Regions from separate parts of the Anoxybacillus sp. FSL W8-1294 genome, predicted to be linked through region 2. Evidence: a T-box and tRNA genes for the amino acid it is inferred to sense, from the RefSeq annotation. Region 2 holds a T-box; the other holds one or more tRNA genes.

Region 1 (4,411 bases), 650 kb from region 2:
ATCCCCATCTAAGTAGTCATGCATCCATTGAACAATTTGTTTAGAGCATGGCATCTGTCTCACTCCTTTTATCATAAATGGCCTAAATGTTTACGCAATGCTTCACGACCACGATGAATGCGCGTTTTTACTGTGCCAATCGGTAAGTTTAAAATGTCACTAATTTCTTGTAACGATAGCTCGTCAATATATTTTAAAACGATGACTGTGCGATATTTTTCCGGCAATTTTAAAATCGCTTCTTGAACCATTTTCTGTAACTCTAAGCTTTCTAAAGCATCTTCCGGAGAAGTTCCCTTATCTGCAAGCTGAGAGTACATCGTTAGCCCATCTGTTCCTGACACTTCCGCATCTAAATAAACATCAGGACTTTTTTTACGCATGCGATCGATCGATAAATTCGTTGCAATGCGATACAACCAAGAAGAAAATTTCATGGTTGGATCGTACGTATGGATGTTGACATACGCCCGAATAAACGCTTCTTGTGCCGCATCCTCTGCCTCATGACGATTTCCTAACATGCGATAGCATAGTTGATAAATTTTATCTTTGTACATTTCGACAATATCAGCAAAAGCACTTTGATCTCCTTTTTTAACTGCTTTAATGCGTTGCCTAATAAACATGTCCATGTAATATTTACCTCCACATGGGGGCTACTATTTTATACGAATAACATAAAGCAAAGTTCCACAAATCGCAACGAATATATTCATATTTTTAAAAAAAATGAAGAGGTGGCATCACGCCACCTCTCATACAAGCTTCTCACCGAACAGCGATCCCATTAAAGCGACAGCAGTTGCAGCTGTTTTATTGCGCTCATCTAAAATCGGATTCACTTCAACAAATTCAGCTGAAGTGATGATTTGCGCTTCAGCTAACATCTCCATCGCTAAATGACTTTCACGGTAAGAGAGCCCACCGATCACCGGCGTTCCAACTCCAGGTGCATCATGTGGGTCAAGCCCATCTAAGTCAAGAGACAAATGTACACCGTCTGTTCGTTCTTTTAAATACGCAATCGTCTCTTCCATTACTTTTGTCATACCGAGACGATCAACCTCATGCATTGTATATATTTTGATTCCTTTTTCTTTAATTAATTGTTTTTCGCCTTCATCAAGTGCACGAGCACCGATGATCACAATATTTTCTGGTTTCACTTTTGGACTATATCCACCAATCATCGTTAAAGCTGGATGACCAAGTCCTAAACTTGCAGCAAGCGACATACCGTGAATATTTCCCGAGGGAGACGTTTCCTCCGTGTTTAAATCTCCGTGCGCATCGTACCAAATGACGCCTAAACTTTTATAATGTCTAGCCACTCCTGCAAGTGTCCCAATCGCAATGCTGTGATCCCCACCAAGCACTAGTGGGAAACGACCTTTGGCTACAACTTCATCCACCGTAGCGGCTAGTTTTTCATTCGCCTCAGCAACCGCTTTCAAGTTTCGTAATTTTGGATTTGTCACATCTTGAACGCGCTCCGCACGACCAATTTGAATATCACCTAAATCCTCAATATCATGATTTAAGTTTTCTAAACGCTCTACTACGCCAGCGTAGCGAATGGCACTTGGCCCCATATCAACACCACGGCGTGTTTGTCCTAAGTCCATTGGCACTCCAATAATCGAAATGTCCATCTCGATCTCCTCCCCTTGTTGTATCTGATGTTTATTGTACATGAGGAGAAACAGTTGGCTCAACTCGACAACTTTTTGAATATTTATTCTATGAATAACAACAAAAAACCTTAGGCATCATCTTGCCTAAGGTTTCAACGATATGGAGCCTATCGGGATCGAACCGATGACCTCCTGCGTGCAAAGCAGGCGCTCTCCCAGCTGAGCTAAGGCCCCATGGAGCGGAAGACGGGACTCGAACCCGCGACCCCCACCTTGGCAAGGTGGTGTTCTACCACTGAACTACTTCCGCAAAAAGTGAGCCATGGAGGACTCGAACCTCCGACCCTCTGATTAAAAGTCAGATGCTCTACCTACTGAGCTAATGGCTCATCATATACATGGCTGGGCTAGCTGGATTCGAACCAGCGCATCACGGAGTCAAAGTCCGTTGCCTTACCGCTTGGCTATAGCCCATTGATGTAACTTCATGAATTAACACCGCAAGATTATTTTGAGAATTTCTGAAGGAAATTCGCGAAATAATCCGACATTGATATGACAAAAATGTACATAGTCATTATGTGAAAACAAATGGTGGAGGGGGACGGATTCGAACCGCCGAACCCAAAGGGAGCGGATTTACAGTCCGCCGCGTTTAGCCACTTCGCTACCCCTCCGCGGATGGTGCCGGCTGCAGGACTTGAACCCGCAACCTACTGATTACAAGTCAGTTGCTCTACCAATTGAGCTAAGCCGGCAGTTATTTTCTCTGGACTACATTATATTACCCAATTCCCTACACATTTATCAAAAGATATGGTGGAGGATGACGGGATCGAACCGCCGACCCCTTGCTTGTAAGGCAAGTGCTCTCCCAGCTGAGCTAATCCTCCATAAAAGAGATGACCCGTACGGGATTCGAACCCGTGTTACCGCCGTGAAAGGGCGGTGTCTTAACCACTTGACCAACGGGCCAACATACGACACACAAGCTTCCAACCGGGCTTGAACCGGTGACCTCTTCCTTACCATGGAAGTGCTCTACCAACTGAGCTATGGAAGCACTGGCTCCGCAGGTAGGATTCGAACCTACGACCGCTCGGTTAACAGCCGAGTGCTCTACCACTGAGCTACTGCGGAATGATGCGTTAAAGTTAATCATTTGTGCTTCATCAACATGTTGCATAACTTTACTGCCTCTTCCTCTACTCGCACACTCCACGATGATGGATGCGTCGAGGCAACTCGAAGCCTAATCAATGAAGCATCGCTCGTCACTGAGCTACTGCGGAATAACTTATCTTTTGCCCGGCAACGTCCTACTCTCGCAGGCGGTGTCCCGCCAACTACCATCGGCGCTGGAGAGCTTAACTTCCGTGTTCGGGATGGGAACGGGTGTGACCTCTCCGCCATCGTCACCGAGCAATAATGCTTTAGACAAATGTTATTATAACGGAATATTTTTTGTTGTCAAGCATTTTTTATTCCTTCAAAACTAGATAACAGAACAGTCGCCTTCGCTTTTCTTACTGTCTAGCTTCGAACTAACATCCTCCTACGCCTTCGCTTTTTCCGTTCGACGTGCAAGCACGTCTTCGTCAAAAGCTCTCGGCTCCGTCGGACGTTTCCTTGGCTTCGCCAAGGACCGTTCTACGCTTTTCTTGATGTCTAGCTGCGGCTCCTAGCCCCTCGAACCGCTTCAGTCCTGCTGTGGCGGCAACAGCCTCCTCGCAGGCCTTTCGCGTTCTTCGTGGCTGGACAGTCGCCTTCGCTTTTCTTGTGTGCTTAGTTAAGTCCTCGATCGATTAGTATCCGTCAGCTGCACGTGTCGCCACGCTTCCACCTCGGACCTATCTACCTTGTCATCTTCAAGGGATCTTACTCGCTTGACGCGATGGGAAATCTCATCTTGAGGGGGGCTTCACGCTTAGATGCTTTCAGCGCTTATCCCTTCCGCACATAGCTACCCAGCTGTGCCCCTGGCGGGACAACTGGTACACCAGCGGTGCGTCCATCCCGGTCCTCTCGTACTAAGGACAGCTCCTCTCAAATTTCCTACGCCCGCGACGGATAGGGACCGAACTGTCTCACGACGTTCTGAACCCAGCTCGCGTACCGCTTTAATGGGCGAACAGCCCAACCCTTGGGACCGACTACAGCCCCAGGATGCGATGAGCCGACATCGAGGTGCCAAACCTCCCCGTCGATGTGGACTCTTGGGGGAGATAAGCCTGTTATCCCCGGGGTAGCTTTTATCCGTTGAGCGATGGCCCTTCCATTCGGAACCACCGGATCACTAAGCCCGACTTTCGTCCCTGCTCGACTTGTAGGTCTCGCAGTCAAGCTCCCTTCTGCCTTTACACTCTTCGAATGATTTCCAACCATTCTGAGGGAACCTTTGGGCGCCTCCGTTACGCTTTGGGAGGCGACCGCCCCAGTCAAACTGCCCACCTGACACTGTCTCCCACCCCGATCAGGGGTGCGGGTTAGAATCTCAGTACGACAAGGGTGGTATCCCAACGGCGACTCCACCTAGACTGGCGTCCAGGCTTCTCAGTCTCCCACCTATGCTGTACATGTCGCACCAACATTCAATATCAGGCTGCAGTAAAGCTCCACGGGGTCTTTCCGTCCTGTCGCGGGTAACCTGCATCTTCACAGGTACTATGATTTCACCGGGTCTCTCGTTGAGACAGTGCCCAAGTCGTTACACCTTTCGTGCGGGTCGGAACTTACCCGACAAGGAATTTCGCTACCTTAGGACCGTTATAGTT
Region 2 (4,411 bases):
TGTGCTAGAACTATCTGGAGAATATATAAAACGTGAAGAAGATGGAGAAGATGTTGAAACATTTGAACTCGGGCGATACATTGAACAAGTGCGTATGCGTGATGAGGAAACGGGTGAATTTTTACATCAATTTCCAATTGATGTAACTGTTCCAAAAGAGCGAGTCGATGATCTTGAACAAGTGTATGTGCTGATCGAATCATTTGATTATGACTTACGGAAAAACGAATTACTTCTTATTGCTGAAGTGGCCATTCACGGTATTCAAATGGATGATGATCGAGAAGACGAAGAAGAGTGGGATGCGTACAACGCAGACGACTTTGAACCGTTTGAAGCTGTTGCCCGTCAAGAAGTATATGAAGAAGAAAAAGAAGAACAAGAAACAATCGTCAATGTACCGACATTTTATATGCTCCATGAAGAACAGGTAGCTGATAATGACGAACATAAAGAAGAACGGATTGATGTTCAAGGGGAGCATGAAGAAGAACAGGTTGATACTCAAAAGGGATATGAAGAAGAACAGGAGAGCAAGCGAGAAGAAACGTCTTTTCAATTTGAACTAAAAGGAAGGGAAACGAACGAAAAGCGAAATGAAAATGCGTTATATTTAACAAAACTATTTGGTAAAAATGAAGAACAGGCGTTTGCTCGTTTGAAAATTTGTATTGTCCAACAAGGCGATTCGTTGGACAAGATTGCCGAGCGATACGACGTATCTGTTCAACAGTTGTTGCGTACAAATCACCTTGAAAGTGGCGCAGATGTACATGAAGGTCAGTTACTATACATTCCAACGCCAAGTAAAGTATAAAAGGGCGGAATGGTGATGAAACAAGCGAGCGTGCAAAAATGGGAAACGACAAATGGAACATACGCGATTAAACGCATCGATTCATTTGCTTATTGGCAGGCGATTGAGCAAGCTTACCGCTTACGCATACCGCTTGCCATTCCGATTTATGAAACGAAAAAACGGGGCGGCCAATGGTATTACACAATGCCATGGCTAAAAGAAAAGACGCAACCAGCCTCATCGTTTTTTCACGATTTAGCGCGATGGCATAAACATTCATTAAAAGAAATACAAACGACTGAAGCGGAAATCGAATCTTATTATAAGAAACGAAAAAGCTCACTTGAAAAAGCAAAACAAACATTAACTCAGTATATTGAACAATGTGAAAAACAATGGTATATGTCCCCGTTTCAGTTACAATGTTGCACTCATTTTCTCGACGTTATGCGCGCCATTTCGTTTTCTGAACATACGTTAAATGAATGGCGCGAGCGCATGCGTGAAAAAAAGACGGTGCGTATTTGCTATATTCACGGTCGACCATCGTTTCAACATTATGTGGAACGAGAAGATGGCACAGCGTATTTTATTAGTTTCGAACGGGCGCGCTGGGCTCCACCATTTCATGATTTACTCTTATTTTTTCGCCAATATTTGTATACGTATCCGTTGACGTGTGATGAAGCGGTACAGTGGCTTGCACAATATGAACAAACATTGGCGCTTGAAGAAGATGAACGGTTATTGTTTTTTCATTTACTTGTTGATCCACATCGGTTTGTTCGTCTCATTCATCGGTACGAACAACAACGTCATGACCGGCAACTGACAGCTGCTTGGCAACGGGCATATTGGCAAATGAAAAATATTGAATATGTCATTGGAAAATGGGAAGAAGAAAAGCAACAACATCAAATCCAATCGTAATGTAAAGCGAAGGAAAGAAGAATGAAAATAGCGAGTAAAATGACGTCAATCGTTGTTGGAAATAAAATCGTTCGAATCGCCTGAACGACGGTAATCGGGATGATGCATTGTTCAGCAATAAAGCGAAGTTTTCTTAGCCACGGTGGCCAAGCGTACGGGTTGTAACGTCTACGCATATGCTCACATCCTTTTCAATTTTGCTCCACATGTTGGAGCTCTTATTTTTTATCATATGTATAACGAAGTGAAAATGTGGCAAACCTTATTGACGATTCATATGATTTTTATATAGTATTATGTATGAATAGAAAAAAGCGAAGACAGGGAAGAGTACGGCGCAACCCGCCTTGCAGAGAGGGAAATCAGTAGCTGCGAGATTTCCTAGGTTTGTGGTCGTCGGAAGGTCGCCCTGGAGCTGCTTCTTCGAACGAAAGTAGGAGAAGCCGGTGCATCGCCGTTATCGATTTGAGTGCTTAAGCATCGCTTAAGAAAAAAGGTGGTACCGCGAAAGAGTCTCCTTTCGTCCTTTTCGGATGAAAGGAGTTTTTTATTTGATTGAAGGAGGGATTTGTATGTTACCGCCAAAATATGATCATCGTGCTGTAGAAGCGAATCGCTATGCATGGTGGCTAAAAGGAAAGTTTTTTGAAGCAACAAGTGATGAAACGAAAAAGCCGTTTACAATCGTCATTCCACCGCCAAACGTAACAGGAAAGCTCCATTTAGGACATGCGTGGGATACGACGTTACAAGACATTATTACGCGCATGAAGCGCATGCAAGGGTATGACGTCTTATGGCTTCCAGGCATGGACCATGCGGGTATTGCTACGCAAGCAAAAGTAGAAGAAAAGCTGCGCAATGAAGGAAAGACGCGCTACGACTTAGGACGTGAAAAGTTCGTTGAAGAAACGTGGAAATGGAAAGAAGAGTATGCTGGGCATATTCGCTCCCAGTGGGCAAAGCTTGGGCTCGGACTCGATTATACGCGAGAGCGCTTTACGCTTGATGAAGGACTATCTAAAGCGGTGCGTGAAGTGTTCGTTTCGCTATATAAAAAAGGTCTTATTTATCGTGGCGAATATATTATTAACTGGGATCCAGTGACAAAAACAGCATTATCGGACATTGAAGTCGTATATAAAGATGTGCAAGGTGCGCTATATCATATGCGCTATCCGCTTGCGGACGGCTCAGGTTATATCGAAGTGGCAACGACACGTCCAGAAACGATGCTTGGTGATACAGCCGTTGCGGTTCATCCAGAAGATGAGCGGTATAAACATCTTATCGGAAAAACAGTCATTTTACCGATCGTCGGTCGCGAAATTCCGATTATTGGTGATGAGTACGTTGACATGTCGTTCGGTTCTGGGGCAGTAAAAATTACGCCAGCACATGATCCAAACGACTTTGAAATCGGAAACCGTCATAACTTGCCGCGCATTCTCGTCATGAACGAAGATGGTACGATGAACGACAACGCTCTTCAATATAAGGGGCTCGACCGCTTCGAATGCCGTAAGCAAATCGTGAAAGATTTACAAGCACAAGGCGTGCTATTTAAAATTGAAGAACATATGCATTCGGTTGGTCATAGTGAACGTAGTGGTGCTGTTGTAGAACCGTATTTATCGACGCAATGGTTTGTGAAAATGAAGCCGCTTGCTGAAGCTGCGATTGAACTACAAAAAACAGAAGGAAAAGTAAACTTCGTCCCAGAGCGGTTTGAAAAAACGTACTTACATTGGATGGAAAATATTCGCGATTGGTGCATTTCTCGCCAACTTTGGTGGGGGCATCGTATTCCAGCATGGTATCATAAAGAAACAGGCGAAGTGTATGTCGATCATGAGCCACCAGCTGATATCGAAAATTGGGAACAAGATCCAGATGTATTAGATACATGGTTTAGTTCTGCGCTTTGGCCGTTTTCAACGATGGGCTGGCCGGATGAAACATCGGCAGACTATAACCGTTATTATCCAACGGATGTGCTTGTAACAGGATATGACATCATTTTCTTCTGGGTATCGCGCATGATTTTCCAAGCGCTTGAGTTTACAGGAAAACGTCCGTTTAAAGATGTGCTTATTCACGGACTAGTACGCGATGCACAAGGACGAAAAATGAGTAAATCGCTCGGTAACGGCGTTGATCCGATGGATGTGATCGATCAGTACGGTGCCGACTCGCTTCGTTACTTTTTAGCGACAGGAAGTGCACCTGGTCAAGACTTGCGCTTTAGCACAGAAAAAGTTGAAGCGACATGGAACTTCGTCAATAAAATTTGGAACGCTTCTCGTTTTGCGCTCATGAACATGGAAGGATTCACGTATGAAGACATCGACTTACATGGCGAAAAATCGGTTGCCGATCATTGGATTTTAACACGTTTAAATGAAACGATTGAGACGGTAACAAAACTTGCCGATAAATACGAGTTTGGTGAAGTCGGTCGCGTATTATATAACTTCATTTGGGACGACTTATGCGATTGGTATATTGAAATGGCGAAATTGCCGCTATACGGCGAAGATGAACAAGCGAAGAAAACGACGCGCTCTGTTCTTGCTTATGTGCTTGATCAAACGATGCGTCTCCTTCATCCGTTTATGCCGTTTGTGACGGAAGAAATTTGGCAACAACTTCCTCATGAAGGAGAGTCAATTACAGTTGCTT

What was found. A T-box is a leader RNA that pairs with one kind of tRNA and senses whether it is charged. The one in region 2 lies ahead of NSQ23_RS04265 (valine--tRNA ligase), so its partner is inferred to be a tRNA-Val.
Region 1: it encodes a tRNA-Val, which carries the amino acid that the T-box ahead of NSQ23_RS04265 (valine--tRNA ligase) is inferred to sense. The anticodon was not compared.

Annotation. Positions count from the first base shown of each region.
Region 1 covers NZ_CP150179.1:156,612-161,022, reverse strand. The annotation lists gene NSQ23_RS00940 (anti-sigma factor) at 1-54, opposite strand, end outside; gene sigW (RNA polymerase sigma factor SigW) at 72-635, opposite strand; gene rocF (arginase) at 759-1,655, opposite strand; tRNA gene NSQ23_RS00925 (tRNA-Ala) at 1,799-1,871, opposite strand; tRNA gene NSQ23_RS00920 (tRNA-Gly) at 1,873-1,947, opposite strand; tRNA gene NSQ23_RS00915 (tRNA-Lys) at 1,954-2,026, opposite strand; tRNA gene NSQ23_RS00910 (tRNA-Gln) at 2,037-2,111, opposite strand; tRNA gene NSQ23_RS00905 (tRNA-Tyr) at 2,230-2,314, opposite strand; tRNA gene NSQ23_RS00900 (tRNA-Thr) at 2,320-2,395, opposite strand; tRNA gene NSQ23_RS00895 (tRNA-Val) at 2,455-2,530, opposite strand; tRNA gene NSQ23_RS00890 (tRNA-Glu) at 2,541-2,612, opposite strand; tRNA gene NSQ23_RS00885 (tRNA-Thr) at 2,628-2,700, opposite strand; tRNA gene NSQ23_RS00880 (tRNA-Asn) at 2,703-2,777, opposite strand; rRNA gene rrf (5S ribosomal RNA) at 2,944-3,060, opposite strand; rRNA gene NSQ23_RS00870 (23S ribosomal RNA) at 3,423-4,411, opposite strand, start outside.
Region 2 covers NZ_CP150179.1:806,986-811,396, forward strand. The annotation lists gene NSQ23_RS04250 (LysM peptidoglycan-binding domain-containing protein) at 1-817, shown strand, start outside; gene NSQ23_RS04255 (aminoglycoside phosphotransferase) at 833-1,729, shown strand; gene NSQ23_RS04260 (hypothetical protein) at 1,714-1,905, opposite strand; T-box leader at 2,038-2,260, shown strand; gene NSQ23_RS04265 (valine--tRNA ligase) at 2,302-4,411, shown strand, end outside.